DNA from 3 places in the Enterobacter sp. I4 genome. Region 1 is predicted to be linked to each of the others. Evidence: predicted binding sites of a transcription regulator. Region 1 holds the regulator's gene; each other region holds the start of a gene.
What was found. Region 1 encodes PurR, which represses purine synthesis genes. Its sites were predicted from a motif close to CANGCAAACGTTTGCNTG; they were not measured.
Positions count from the first base shown of each region.

Region 2: a site for PurR is predicted at 1,705-1,722, ahead of glyA (serine hydroxymethyltransferase). Genes of this name have one in related genera too.
Region 3: a site for PurR is predicted at 1,281-1,298, ahead of gltS (sodium/glutamate symporter). Genes of this name have one in related genera too.

Region 1 is NZ_JALBUO010000001.1:2,500,577-2,504,651, forward strand. Features, by position in the region: gene MOQ06_RS11845 (MFS transporter) at 1-690, opposite strand, end outside; gene MOQ06_RS11850 (YnhF family membrane protein) at 851-940, opposite strand; gene purR (HTH-type transcriptional repressor PurR) at 1,238-2,263, shown strand; gene punR (DNA-binding transcriptional activator PunR) at 2,281-3,192, opposite strand; gene punC (purine nucleoside transporter PunC) at 3,306-4,075, shown strand, end outside.
Region 2 is NZ_JALBUO010000001.1:1,022,631-1,026,705, reverse strand. Features, by position in the region: gene MOQ06_RS04900 (DoxX family protein) at 1-280, shown strand, start outside; gene glyA (serine hydroxymethyltransferase) at 335-1,588, opposite strand; gene hmpA (NO-inducible flavohemoprotein) at 1,892-3,082, shown strand; gene glnB (nitrogen regulatory protein P-II) at 3,156-3,494, opposite strand; gene glrR (two-component system response regulator GlrR) at 3,575-4,075, opposite strand, start outside.
Region 3 is NZ_JALBUO010000002.1:1,321,505-1,325,579, forward strand. Features, by position in the region: gene xanP (xanthine/proton symporter XanP) at 1-1,229, opposite strand, end outside; gene gltS (sodium/glutamate symporter) at 1,455-2,657, shown strand; gene recG (ATP-dependent DNA helicase RecG) at 2,661-4,075, opposite strand, start outside.

The DNA.
Region 1 (4,075 bases):
ATCGTGCAGCACCGGGGAGATATAGGTGTAGAGCGTAAACATCGCCCCTGCTCCCAGCACCGTGGTGAGCAGCGCAGAAAGCACCTGAGGACGCATCAGCACAGCCAGCTCTTTACGCACTTCCGGACGCTCACCGGCGCTCCCTTTCGGCAGAGAGAAGAACAGCGCCACCATCGCAATTACGCCGAGCGCCGCGGTTGCGAGGAAAGACATACGCCAGCCGATCGTCTCACCCAGCCAGGTGGCTGCGGGCACGCCGCCGATATTGGCGATGGTCAGCCCCATAAACATAGTGGCCACCGCGCTGGCCTGCTTATGTTTTGGCACCACGCTGGCGGCCACAACCGATCCCAGCCCGAAGAACGCGCCGTGGTTAAGGCTGGTCAAAATGCGTGAGAGCATCAGGGTGGTGTAATCCGGTGAAATCGCGGAAAGCACGTTCCCCAGGGTGAAAATCGCCATCAGGAAAATCAGCGCATTGCGGCGCGCGCGGTGCGAAAGCAGCAGCGTCATCAGCGGCGCCCCTACCATCACGCCAACCGCGTAGGCGCTGATTAACATACCGGCCGCAGGGATTGAGACGTCCACGCCCCGGGCTATAACAGGCAATAACCCCATTGGGGAAAACTCAGTGGTGCCAATCCCAAAAGCGCCAATCGCCAGGGCCAGCAGTGGAAAATTGATTTTCATGAATGAACTCCGGAAACCGTGCCATAACGCGACACAGAATTAAGAAGTCAAAAGCATGACATCAATCACAAAAAATGAGAAGTTAACATTTTGGCAAAAGATTTTTGCCGGAGGGGTAACAATCGCACAAAGCGAGGGAGAAAGCTCTCCCCCGTCTGAATCAGTGCAGCGCAGCGGTTAAACCACCCGCAACGATAAGAGCAAGAACAACAATGGTGGTAAACAGCGAAAACTTAAGATCGGTACTCATCAATTTTTCTCCTTTTATTCACCCTACGAAAAGTGAGCCTGCTCATTTTTACACAGTTCAGGTCAAAAATCTTCCAGGATTTAAGCGGATATCCACTTTACCTCTTCCCCTTTTCATCAAGATAGGACAAAATTCCACGCTAAATTTATTAGCGTACCGGCCATTGACCCCCTCCTGACGTCCTGTGTCGTTTTCCCGGCGTGTCGCAACTCAAGATTGCGTAATAAGGGTGAGAGAAGGCAAACGTTTACCTTCAAGTTTTTCAGGAGCTTAGGATATGGTCTGGAGTGACATTTAATGGCAACAATTAAAGACGTAGCAAAACGCGCAAACGTTTCCACTACAACCGTATCACATGTTATTAACAAAACGCGTTTCGTCGCAGAAGAGACGCGTAATGCCGTGTGGGCAGCGATCAAAGAACTGCACTACTCGCCGAGTGCCGTTGCGCGCAGCCTGAAGGTTAATCACACGAAATCGATTGGCCTGCTGGCTACCAGCAGTGAAGCGGCCTACTTTGCTGAAATCATCGAAGCCGTTGAGAAAAACTGCTTCCAGAAAGGCTACACCCTGATTCTGGGCAACGCGTGGAACAACATTGAGAAACAGCGCGCTTACCTGTCGATGATGGCGCAAAAGCGCGTGGACGGCCTGCTGGTGATGTGTTCTGAATACCCTGAGTCGGTCCTTTCCATGCTGGAAGAGTATCGCCACATTCCAATGGTGGTGATGGACTGGGGCGAAGCGCGCGCCGATTTCACCGATTCGGTGATTGATAACGCCTTCGAAGGCGGTTACATGGCGGGTCGTTACCTGGTGGAACGCGGTCACCGCGAAATTGGCGTGATCCCGGGCCCGCTGGAGCGCAACACCGGCGCTGGCCGCCTGGCCGGTTTTATGAAGGCGATGGAAGAAGCGATGATCGTCGTGCCGGAAAACTGGATCGTGCAGGGCGACTTCGAGCCGGAGTCCGGCTACCGCGCCATGCAGCAGATCGTTTCCCAGCAGCATCGCCCTACCGCGGTGTTCTGCGGCGGCGACATCATGGCGATGGGCGCGCTCTGTGCGGCGGACGAGCTGGGCCTGCGCGTGCCGCAGGACATTTCGGTGATCGGCTATGATAACGTGCGCAACGCCCGCTTCTTCACCCCGGCGCTGACCACCATTCACCAGCCGAAAGACTCTCTGGGTGAAACGGCCTTCAATATGCTGATGGACAGGATCGTCAACAAGCGTGAACAGTCCCAGTCCATTGAAGTCCACCCGCGCCTGATTGAACGCCGCTCCGTTGCGGACGGCCCGTTCCGCGACTACCGTCGTTAATCATTTCTCGGGGCCAGCTACGCTGGTCCCCGTAACCACTCCCGGTTCAGCGTTTCGCTGTCTCCCAGATAATCCAGCAGCCAGGCCATCGCGGGCGATACGTCATTTTGCTGCCAGGTCAGACAGCAGGCTGCGTCCGGGAAGGGATTTTCCAGCGTCAGGGCCACCCACTCCCCCGTGTCGATGCGCGGACGCGCAACGTGTACCGGCACCATCCCAACGCACAGCCCCGCGCTCAGGCAGGTGGCTGACGACTCCCAGTCCGGCGCGACTACCCGGCGCTGATTGTCCAGCAGCCAGGTAATGCGCTTGGGCAGCGAACGGGAGGTATCCTCCAGCACCAGCGACGGCCAGTTGCGTAACGTGTCGTCACTCAGCGGCCCCTCCATCGCCGCCAGCGGGTGATCGCGCGCCACGACGCAAGTCCAGCTCAGCATGCCCATGTCGCGAAACGCATAGCGCCCGCCAACCGGGATGGCCTGCGTGGCGCCTATCGCCATCTCTGCCCGGCCGTCCGCCAGCGCATCCCAGACCCCGTTGAACACTTCCTGCGAAACGCGCAGCTCAACGTCGGAAAAATGGCGATAAAAATCGACGATCATCTGCCGGGTACGCTCCGGCTTAACGATGTTATCCACCGCAATGGAAAGGTGTCCGCGCCAGCCGTTAGCGATCTGCTGGCACTGCTCGCGGGTGATCTGCATTTTTTTGATAACAGACCGCCCTTCTTTCAAAAACCACGCCCCGGCGGGCGTCAGTTCAACGTCGCGATGGCGCCGCTCGAACAGCGGGACCGCGAGCCACTCTTCCAGCTGCCGCACCGTATAGCTGATTGCCGAGGGAACGCGGTGCAGCTCCTGCGCGGCACCGGTAAAGCTGCCGTTACGGGCCACGGCATCGACCACTTCAAGGGAATAATCTGACCACATTTTCTGCCTGCAAAATTTTTGAATGCACTCGCCAAATATTAGCGTTTCACAAGCCGCTTTGCACTCCCTACACTCTGCGGCAACGTACACCTGCCTCCTCAGGAGAATAAATAGTGCAACCCAGGAAAGGATTTTTAGTCTGGCTCGGCGGCTTAAGCGTGCTGGGCTTTCTGGCGACCGACATGTATCTGCCCGCGTTCGCCGCGATGCAGGAAGATTTGCAAACCCCTGCCGCCGCCATCAGCGCCAGCCTGAGCCTGTTCCTCGCAGGCTTCGCTTTTGCGCAGCTGCTATGGGGACCGCTGTCGGATCGTTTTGGCCGTAAGCCCGTTCTGTTGCTGGGGCTGGCGATATTTGCCGTTGGCTGTCTGGGCATGCTGTGGGTTCGCGATGCCGCCTGGCTACTGGCGCTGCGCTTCATTCAGGCAGTCGGGGTCTGCGCCGCAGCGGTCACGTGGCAGGCGCTGGTTACCGACTATTATCCGGCCTCGCGCACTAACCGTATTTTCGCCACCATTATGCCGCTGGTTGGCCTGTCGCCGGCGCTCGCCCCGCTGCTGGGCAGCTGGATCCTGGCACACTTCGACTGGCAGGCCATTTTCGCCACGCTGTTCGCCATCACGCTGGTGCTGATGCTGCCCGCGTTTGCGCTTAAGCCTGCGCATAAAAAAGAGGCGCATCCGGACGCGAAGCCGGTCACCTTCACCTCCTTACTGCGGGCTAAGGCCTATCGCGGCAACGTGCTGATTTACGCCGCCTGCTCCGCCAGCTTCTTCGCATGGCTGACCGGTTCGCCGTTTATTCTGCATGACATGGGCTACAGCCCGGCGGCTATCGGCCTGAGCTACGTTCCGCAGACCATCGCCTTCCTGGTGGGCGGCTA
Region 2 (4,075 bases), 1.5 Mb from region 1:
GCTTGGCGCCCCCATGCCCACGCTGGCGGCCATTATTGCCGTTGTGATGGAGGTTCCTGCCGCGTTCCTGATTGTGCTGGGCTTCTTTACCCGCCCACTCGCCGTACTGTTTGTGTTCTACACGCTGGGCACGGCGGTTATTGGTCACCATTACTGGGATATGACCGGGGATGCGGTTGTGCCAAACATGATCAATTTCTATAAAAACGTCAGCATAGCGGGGGCATTTATACTGCTGGCCATCGTGGGTCCGGGAGCACTCTCTCTCGACCGGCGTTAGCCCATAAAAAAAGGCCGCGGATGCGGCCTTTTTTATTTCTGCAAAGCAGAGGTATTACGCGTATACCGGGAAGCGCGCGCAGATATCCAGAACTTTACCTTTAACGCGCTCGATAACCGCATCGTCGTTGATGTTGTCCAGAACGTCGCACATCCAGCCCGCCAGCTCTTTCACTTCCGCTTCTTTAAAGCCGCGGCGCGTTACGGCCGGAGAACCGATACGGATACCGGAGGTCACGAACGGGCTCTTCGGATCGTTTGGCACGCTGTTTTTGTTCACGGTGATGTTGGCGCGGCCGAGGGCGGCGTCAGCTTCTTTACCGGTCAGGTTCTTATCAACCAGATCCAGCAGGAACAGGTGGTTTTCAGTACCGCCGGATACCACCTTGTAGCCACGGTTCAGGAACACTTCCACCATCGCTTTGGCGTTTTTGGCAACCTGCTGCTGGTAAACCTTAAACTCGGGCTCCATCGCTTCCTTCAGCGCTACCGCTTTCGCAGCAATAACGTGCATCAGCGGGCCGCCCTGTGCGCTTGGGAACACAGCGGAGTTCAGTTTCTTGTACAGCTCTTCGTCACCGCCTTTCGCCAGGATCAGGCCGCCGCGCGGGCCTGCCAGGGTTTTGTGGGTGGTGGTGGTCACAACGTGAGCGTGTGGAACCGGGTTAGGGTAAACGCCTGCGGCAATCAGACCGGCAACGTGCGCCATGTCAACAAACAGGTATGCGCCGATGCTGTCTGCGATTTCACGCATTTTAGCCCAGTCAACGATACCGGAGTATGCGGAGAAGCCGCCGATGATCATCTTCGGCTTGTGCTCTTTGGCCTGCTTCGCCATGTCTTCGTAGTCAATTTTACCGGACTCATCAATACCGTAAGGAATGATGTTGTACAGTTTGCCGGAGAAGTTAACCGGGGAGCCGTGAGTCAGGTGGCCGCCCTGTGCCAGGTTCATACCCAGAACGGTATCGCCCGGCTGCAGCAGCGCGGTGTATACAGCGAAGTTAGCCTGGGAGCCAGAGTGCGGCTGGACGTTAGCGTAGTCAGCGCCAAAGAGTGCTTTCGCACGGTCAATGGCCAGCTGCTCAACGATATCAACGTATTCGCAACCGCCGTAGTAGCGCTTGCCCGGATAACCTTCAGCATATTTGTTGGTCAGCTGAGAACCCTGCGCCTGCATCACGCGCGGGCTGGTGTAGTTTTCGGAGGCGATCAGTTCGATGTGCTCTTCCTGACGTACTTTTTCCTGCTCCATAGCCTGCCACAGTTCGGCATCATAATCGGCAATGTTCATTTCACGCTTTAACATCCGCATCTCCTGACTCAGCTAACAAGTAAATTTTGGCCTGAAAAGGCAGTCCTGTTGGACAACGGGCAACAGTATAACTGAATCGTTCTGTGATAACAGGTCTTGACAAACGATTTTACGCAAACGTTTTCCTTCGCGCCACGCAAGGGTTTGAGGAATAAAGCGTGCGCTGCGTTGAACGGATTTCTTTTCAGGTTTGTGATGCATATTTTTCACGATGCAAAGAACCATTTACATTGCAGGGTTATTTTTATAAGATGTATATAAAATACATCATTAAAGTAACATCAGAAGGAAGCTGCTATGCTCGACGCCCAAACCATCGCTACCGTGAAGGCCACTATTCCACTGCTCGTTGAAACGGGTCCTAAGCTGACCGCCCATTTTTACGATCGCATGTTTACGCATAACCCGGAGCTCAAAGAGATTTTCAACATGAGCAACCAGCGTAACGGCGATCAGCGTGAAGCGCTGTTCAACGCCATTGCCGCCTATGCCAGCAACATCGACAACCTGCCCGCCCTGCTGCCCGCGGTGGAAAAAATCGCGCAGAAGCACACCAGCTTCCAGATCAAACCAGACCAGTACAACATCGTCGGTAGCCACCTGCTCGCCACGCTGGACGAAATGTTCAGCCCGGGCCAGGAGGTGCTTGACGCCTGGGGTAAAGCCTACGGCGTGCTGGCAAACGTCTTCATCAACCGTGAAGCGCAAATCTACAGCGAAAACGCCAGCAAGAACGGCGGCTGGGAAGGCACGCGCGCGTTCCGTATCGTAGAGAAAACGCCGCGCAGCGCGCTTATCACCAGCTTTGAGCTTGAGCCGGTTGACGGTCAGCCGGTTGCCGATTATCAGCCCGGCCAGTACGTGGGCGTGTGGCTGAAGCCGGAAGGTTTCCCGCACCAGGAGATCCGCCAGTACTCCCTGACCCGTAAGCCAAACGGCAAAGGCTATCGCATTGCGGTGAAACGCGAGGACGGTGGCCAGGTCTCAAGCTGGCTGCATAACGTCGCCCGCGTGGGTGATATCGTCCATCTGGCTGCGCCGGCAGGCGACTTCTTTATGGCGGTTGAGGCCACTACCCCGGTGACGCTGATCTCCGCAGGCGTTGGTCAAACCCCGATGCTGGCAATGCTGGATACGCTGGCAAAATCAAACCACAGCGCGCAGGTAAACTGGTTCCACGCGGCAGAGAACGGCGACGTTCACGCCTTTGCGGATGAAGTGAAAGCGCTGGCGGCGGGTCTGCCCCACTTTACCGCCCATACCTGGTATCGTCTGCCGACCGAAGCTGACCGCGCGGCGGCACGTTTTGACAGCGAAGGCCTGATGAATTTAGGCGAGCATGAAGGGGCGTTCAGCGCGCCGGAAATGCAGTTCTACGTTTGTGGTCCGGTGGCGTTTATGCAGTATGCCGCGAAGCAGCTGGTTGAGCTGGGCGTAAATAAAGACAACATTCATTACGAATGTTTTGGCCCGCATAAGGTGCTGTAACGCAAAAAGCCCCTCTTTCGAGGGGCTTTTTTTGTCGGGCGTCGGCGCGCCACGCCCGACCAGGAAGCTCTGCTTAAATCGCCGCGTCGTCTTCTTCGCCGGTACGGATGCGGATCACGCGCGCCACGTCAAAGACGAAGATTTTCCCGTCGCCAATTTTACCGGTCTGCGCCGTGCGGATAATGGTGTCCACACAGGTATCGACGATATCATCGCTCACCACGATCTCGATTTTCACTTTCGGCAGGAAGTCCACCATGTACTCTGCGCCACGGTATAGCTCGGTGTGGCCCTTCTGACGACCAAAACCTTTCACTTCAGTTACGGTCATCCCGGTGATGCCCACTTCTGCCAGCGCTTCACGTACATCATCCAGTTTGAAAGGTTTAATAATCGCATCAATCTTTTTCATGGTGTGTCCTTAAACTCATGCCTGTAAGCTGCCTCGTAATCGATTGCTCACAGTATCATATTCAGGCGAATTTTGCGGTACTACTCTTTAAAATCGTTCGCTTCCAGCTCGTGGCGCGAGAGTAACTTGTAGAACTCGGTGCGGTTACGCCCGGCCATGCGCGCCGCGTGGGTCACGTTGCCTTTGGTGATTTGCAGCAGCTTGCGCAGATAGTTCAGCTCGAACTGGTTTCGCGCTTCCGCAAAAGTCGGTAAGGCCGTGTTCTCCCCTTCCAGCGCCTGCTCCACCAGCGCATCGCCGATCACCGGCGATGAGGTGAGCGCCACGCACTGCTCAATCACGTTAACCAGCTGGCGCACGTTGCCCGGCCAGCTCGCCGTCATCAGGCGCTTCATCGCATCGGTGGAGAACGCGCGCACAAACGGCTTGTGGCGGTCTGCGGCCTGGCGCAAAAGATGGTTTGCCAGCAGCGGGATATCTTCCGCGCGCTCGGCCAGCGCCGGGATTTTCAGGTTTACGACATTAAGGCGATAGTAGAGATCTTCACGAAACTCGTTGCGCGCCATCACCTTGGGCAAATC
Region 3 (4,075 bases), on a different contig from region 1:
ATGATTGCGCGGCGGTTCAGCGGCTCGCGTGAAACGATACGCACGCCGGAGGCGGCGATGGTGCCAAACATGACCAGCGTCGCGCCACCCAGGACCGGCTCAGGGATGTGCTGCACGAATCCGCTCACCGCCGGGAACAGGCCGAGAACGACCAGCATCAGCGCCACCACGAAGCCAACGTAGCGGCTGGCGACGCCGGTCAGCTGGATCACGCCGTTGTTCTGGCCGAAGCAGGAGTTCGGGAAGGTGTTGAACACCGCAGAGACGAAGGAGTTCAGGCCGTTTGCCAGCACGCCGCCTTTCAGGCGTTTCATATACAGCGGGCCAGACACCGGCTGCTCGGAAACGTCGGAGGTGGCAGTGATATCGCCAATGGTCTCCAGCGAGGTGATCATAAAGACCAGCATCAGCGGCAGCAGCAGGCTCCAGTCAATGCCCAGGCCGTAATAGAGCGGGGTAGGGACGGTTATCAGCGCCGCGTTCGCTGGCGCGGTGTTTTCAGGCAACATACCCAGCGCCCATGCGAGCAGGTAACCGGCCGCCATGGCGATCACCAGCGACGCAACGCGCAGGTAAGGGTTACGCTGGCGGTTAAGCAGAATAATGATCGCCAGCACGACGCCAGCCAGCAGCAGGTTTTTCGGGGCGCCAAAGGTATGGTCGCTCATTGCCGCGTAGCCGCCTCCGATGGAGGTCAGGCCCACCTGAATCAGCGACAGGCCGATAATCATCACCACCACGCCGGAGACCAGCGGGGTGATCACGCGGCGCGCCAGGTGCAGCACGCGGGAAATAATCATCTCTGTGCAGCTTGCCAGCATCAGGGTGCCGAACAGCGCTGCCATCATCGTCGGGACATCTGCGCCGCCGGTTTTCAGTGCCGTACCGCCCATGATCAGCGGCGCCACGAAGTTGAAGCTGGTGCCCTGAATCGACAATAAACCCGAACCCACCGGACCCCATGCTTTAATTTGAATAATGGAGGCCACGCCGGAAGCGAACAGAGACATACTGATGATATGTTGCGTATCCTGTGCCGGTAATCCCAGCGCCTGACAAATCAGCAGAGCAGGCGTGATGACCGCAACGAACATCGCCAGCAGGTGCTGGCAGGCGGCAAACAGGGTTTGTGGCAGCGGGGGACGATCTTCAAGGCGGTAAATCAGTTCGCTGTTTTGCTTCTGCGCAATCGGTTGCGCATCAGAAGACTCCAGAGTATTAACAGACATCGGCGGCAATCCCACGGTGGAAAAGCGGGCATTTTATCTGACCACCTGGTAAAAGCAAACGATTGCCAGCAAAAAAAAGAGAGAAAATCTGCCGGTGTGAGCAGGTTTTCTACAACGCAGAGGGAAAAAAAATTACACTTTTCGCGCCGGTGGCTCATGACGAGCATAACCCGGCCCAGGATAACGCCGCGTGTGTATGGAATACGCGCATAACAGGAGCCTCTTATGATTCATCTCGATACGTTGTCGACCCTTGTTGCCGCAACGCTGGTTCTTCTGCTTGGTCGCAAGCTGGTACACAGTGTTTCCTTTCTGAAAAAGTACACCATTCCTGAACCTGTCGCCGGCGGGTTGCTGGTGGCGCTGGCCCTGCTGGTGCTGAAAAAAAGCATGGGCTGGGAAATCGATTTTGACATGTCCCTCAAAGATCCGCTGATGCTGGCCTTCTTTGCCACTATCGGCCTCAACGCCAACCTGGCGAGCCTGCGCTCGGGCGGCAAGGTGCTGGGCGTGTTCCTGATTGTCGTGGTTGGGCTGCTGCTGATGCAAAACGCCATCGGCATCGGTATGGCGTCGTTGCTGGGGCTGGATCCGCTGATGGGTCTGCTGGCGGGCTCAATCACCCTGTCAGGCGGCCACGGCACGGGGGCGGCGTGGAGCAAGCTGTTTATCGAACGCTATGGCTTTGAAAACGCAACGGAAGTGGCGATGGCCTGCGCGACCTTTGGTCTGGTGCTTGGCGGCCTGATTGGCGGCCCGGTAGCGCGTTACCTGGTGAAGCACTCCACCACGCCGGAAGGCAGACCGGATGATGAAATGGTGCCAACGGCGTTCGAAAAACCGGACGTTGGCCGCAGCATCACCTCGCTGGTGATGATTGAAACCATCGCCATGATTGCGATCTGCCTCACCGTGGGCAAAATCGTTGCGCAATGGCTGGCGGGAACGGCCTTCGAGTTGCCAACGTTCGTTTGCGTGCTGTTTATCGGGGTGATCCTGAGCAACGGTCTGGCGCAGATGGGCTTCTACCGCGTCTTTGAACGCGCGGTGTCCGTGCTGGGTAACGTCAGTCTGTCGCTGTTCCTGGCGATGGCGCTGATGAGCCTCAAGCTGTGGGAGCTGGCGTCGCTGGCGCTGCCGATGGTGGCGATTCTGGCGGTTCAGGCCGTGTTTATGGCGCTGTATGCCATCTTTGTCACCTGGCGCATGATGGGCAAAAACTATGATGCGGCGGTACTGGCAGCGGGTCACTGTGGGTTTGGGCTGGGGGCAACGCCTACGGCCATCGCCAACATGCAGGCGATCACTGAACGATTCGGCCCGTCACACATGGCGTTTCTGGTGGTCCCGATGGTTGGCGCGTTCTTCATTGATATCGTCAACGCGCTGGTCATTAAGCTGTACCTGATGCTGCCGATGTTTGGCTGATCGTCAGGCGTTGGAATACCGTTCGGTTTCCGGCATCCAGCGCTCGATTAACGCTGCCGCCTGTTCGGGGTAGCGTTCATGAATATAGCGCGCCAGGCGCTGAACCTCGGGGATCATGGCCTGATCGCGCAGCAAATCTGCCACTTTAAACTCGGCATTACCCGTCTGACGCGTGCCCAGCAGTTCGCCCGGGCCGCGGATCTCCAGATCTTTTTGCGCAATCACGAAGCCGTCGTTGCTGTCGCGTAATACCTGCAAACGCATCTGCGCGGTTTTCGACAGCGGTGCTTTGTAGAGCAGGACGCAGTGGGAGGCGATCGCGCCACGCCCCACGCGGCCCCGCAGCTGGTGGAGCTGCGCCAGGCCCAGACGCTCCGGGTTCTCGATAATCATCAGGCTGGAGTTTGGCACGTCCACACCTACCTCGATGACCGTTGTCGCAACAAGTAAATGCAGCTCGCCCTGCTTGAACGACTGCATTACCGCCTGTTTCTCGGCGGGCTTCATGCGGCCGTGAACAAGACCGACGTTCAGCTCCGGCAGGGCGAGCTTTAGCTCTTCCCACGTGGCTTCGGCAGCCTGCGCTTCCAGAAGCTCAGACTCTTCAATCAGGGTGCAGACCCAGTACGCCTGACGGCCTTCCTGGGTGCAGGCGTTGCGCACCCGGTCAATGATGTCGCTGCGGCGCGTGCCCGGTATGGCGACCGTGGTCACCGGCGTACGGCCCGGCGGCAGTTCATCGATGGTGGAGGTATCCAGATCGGCGTAGGCCGTCATTGCCAGGGTGCGCGGGATAGGCGTGGCGGTCATGATCAGCTGATGCGGGTGGAAGCCCTGCTGCAAACCTTTCTCCCACAGCGCCAGACGCTGATGCACGCCAAAGCGGTGTTGCTCGTCGATAATGACCAGCGCCAAGCCGTTGAACTGCACCTGTTCCTGGAAAATGGCGTGCGTACCGACAACCATCTGCACCTGCCCGCTGGCTATCGCCTCCTGCTGCGCAAGGCGCGCTTTGCCCTTCTGTTTCCCGGCCAGCCAGCCCACTTCGATGCCCAGCGGCGCGAACCAGCTGCGGAAATTACTGGCGTGCTGCTCGGCAAGCAGCTCAGTCGGTGCCATCAGCGCCACCTGCCTGCCGTGGGCGATGGCGCGTAGCGCGGCCAGCGCTGCAACCAGCGTTTTACCGGAACCCACGTCGCCCTGCACCAGGCGCATCATCGGCACGTCGAGCGCCATATCGCGTTCAATCTCGGTGGTAACCCGCGCCTGTGCGCCGGTGGGTTTAAACGGGAGTGAGGCCAGCAGCTTATCTTTGAGTTCATCACGCTGGCCTAAAGGCTGAGCGTGGAAACGCTGCGCACCGGCGCGCAGTGCCAGCATGCTCAGGTTATGAGCCAGTAGCTCCTCAAGGATAAGAC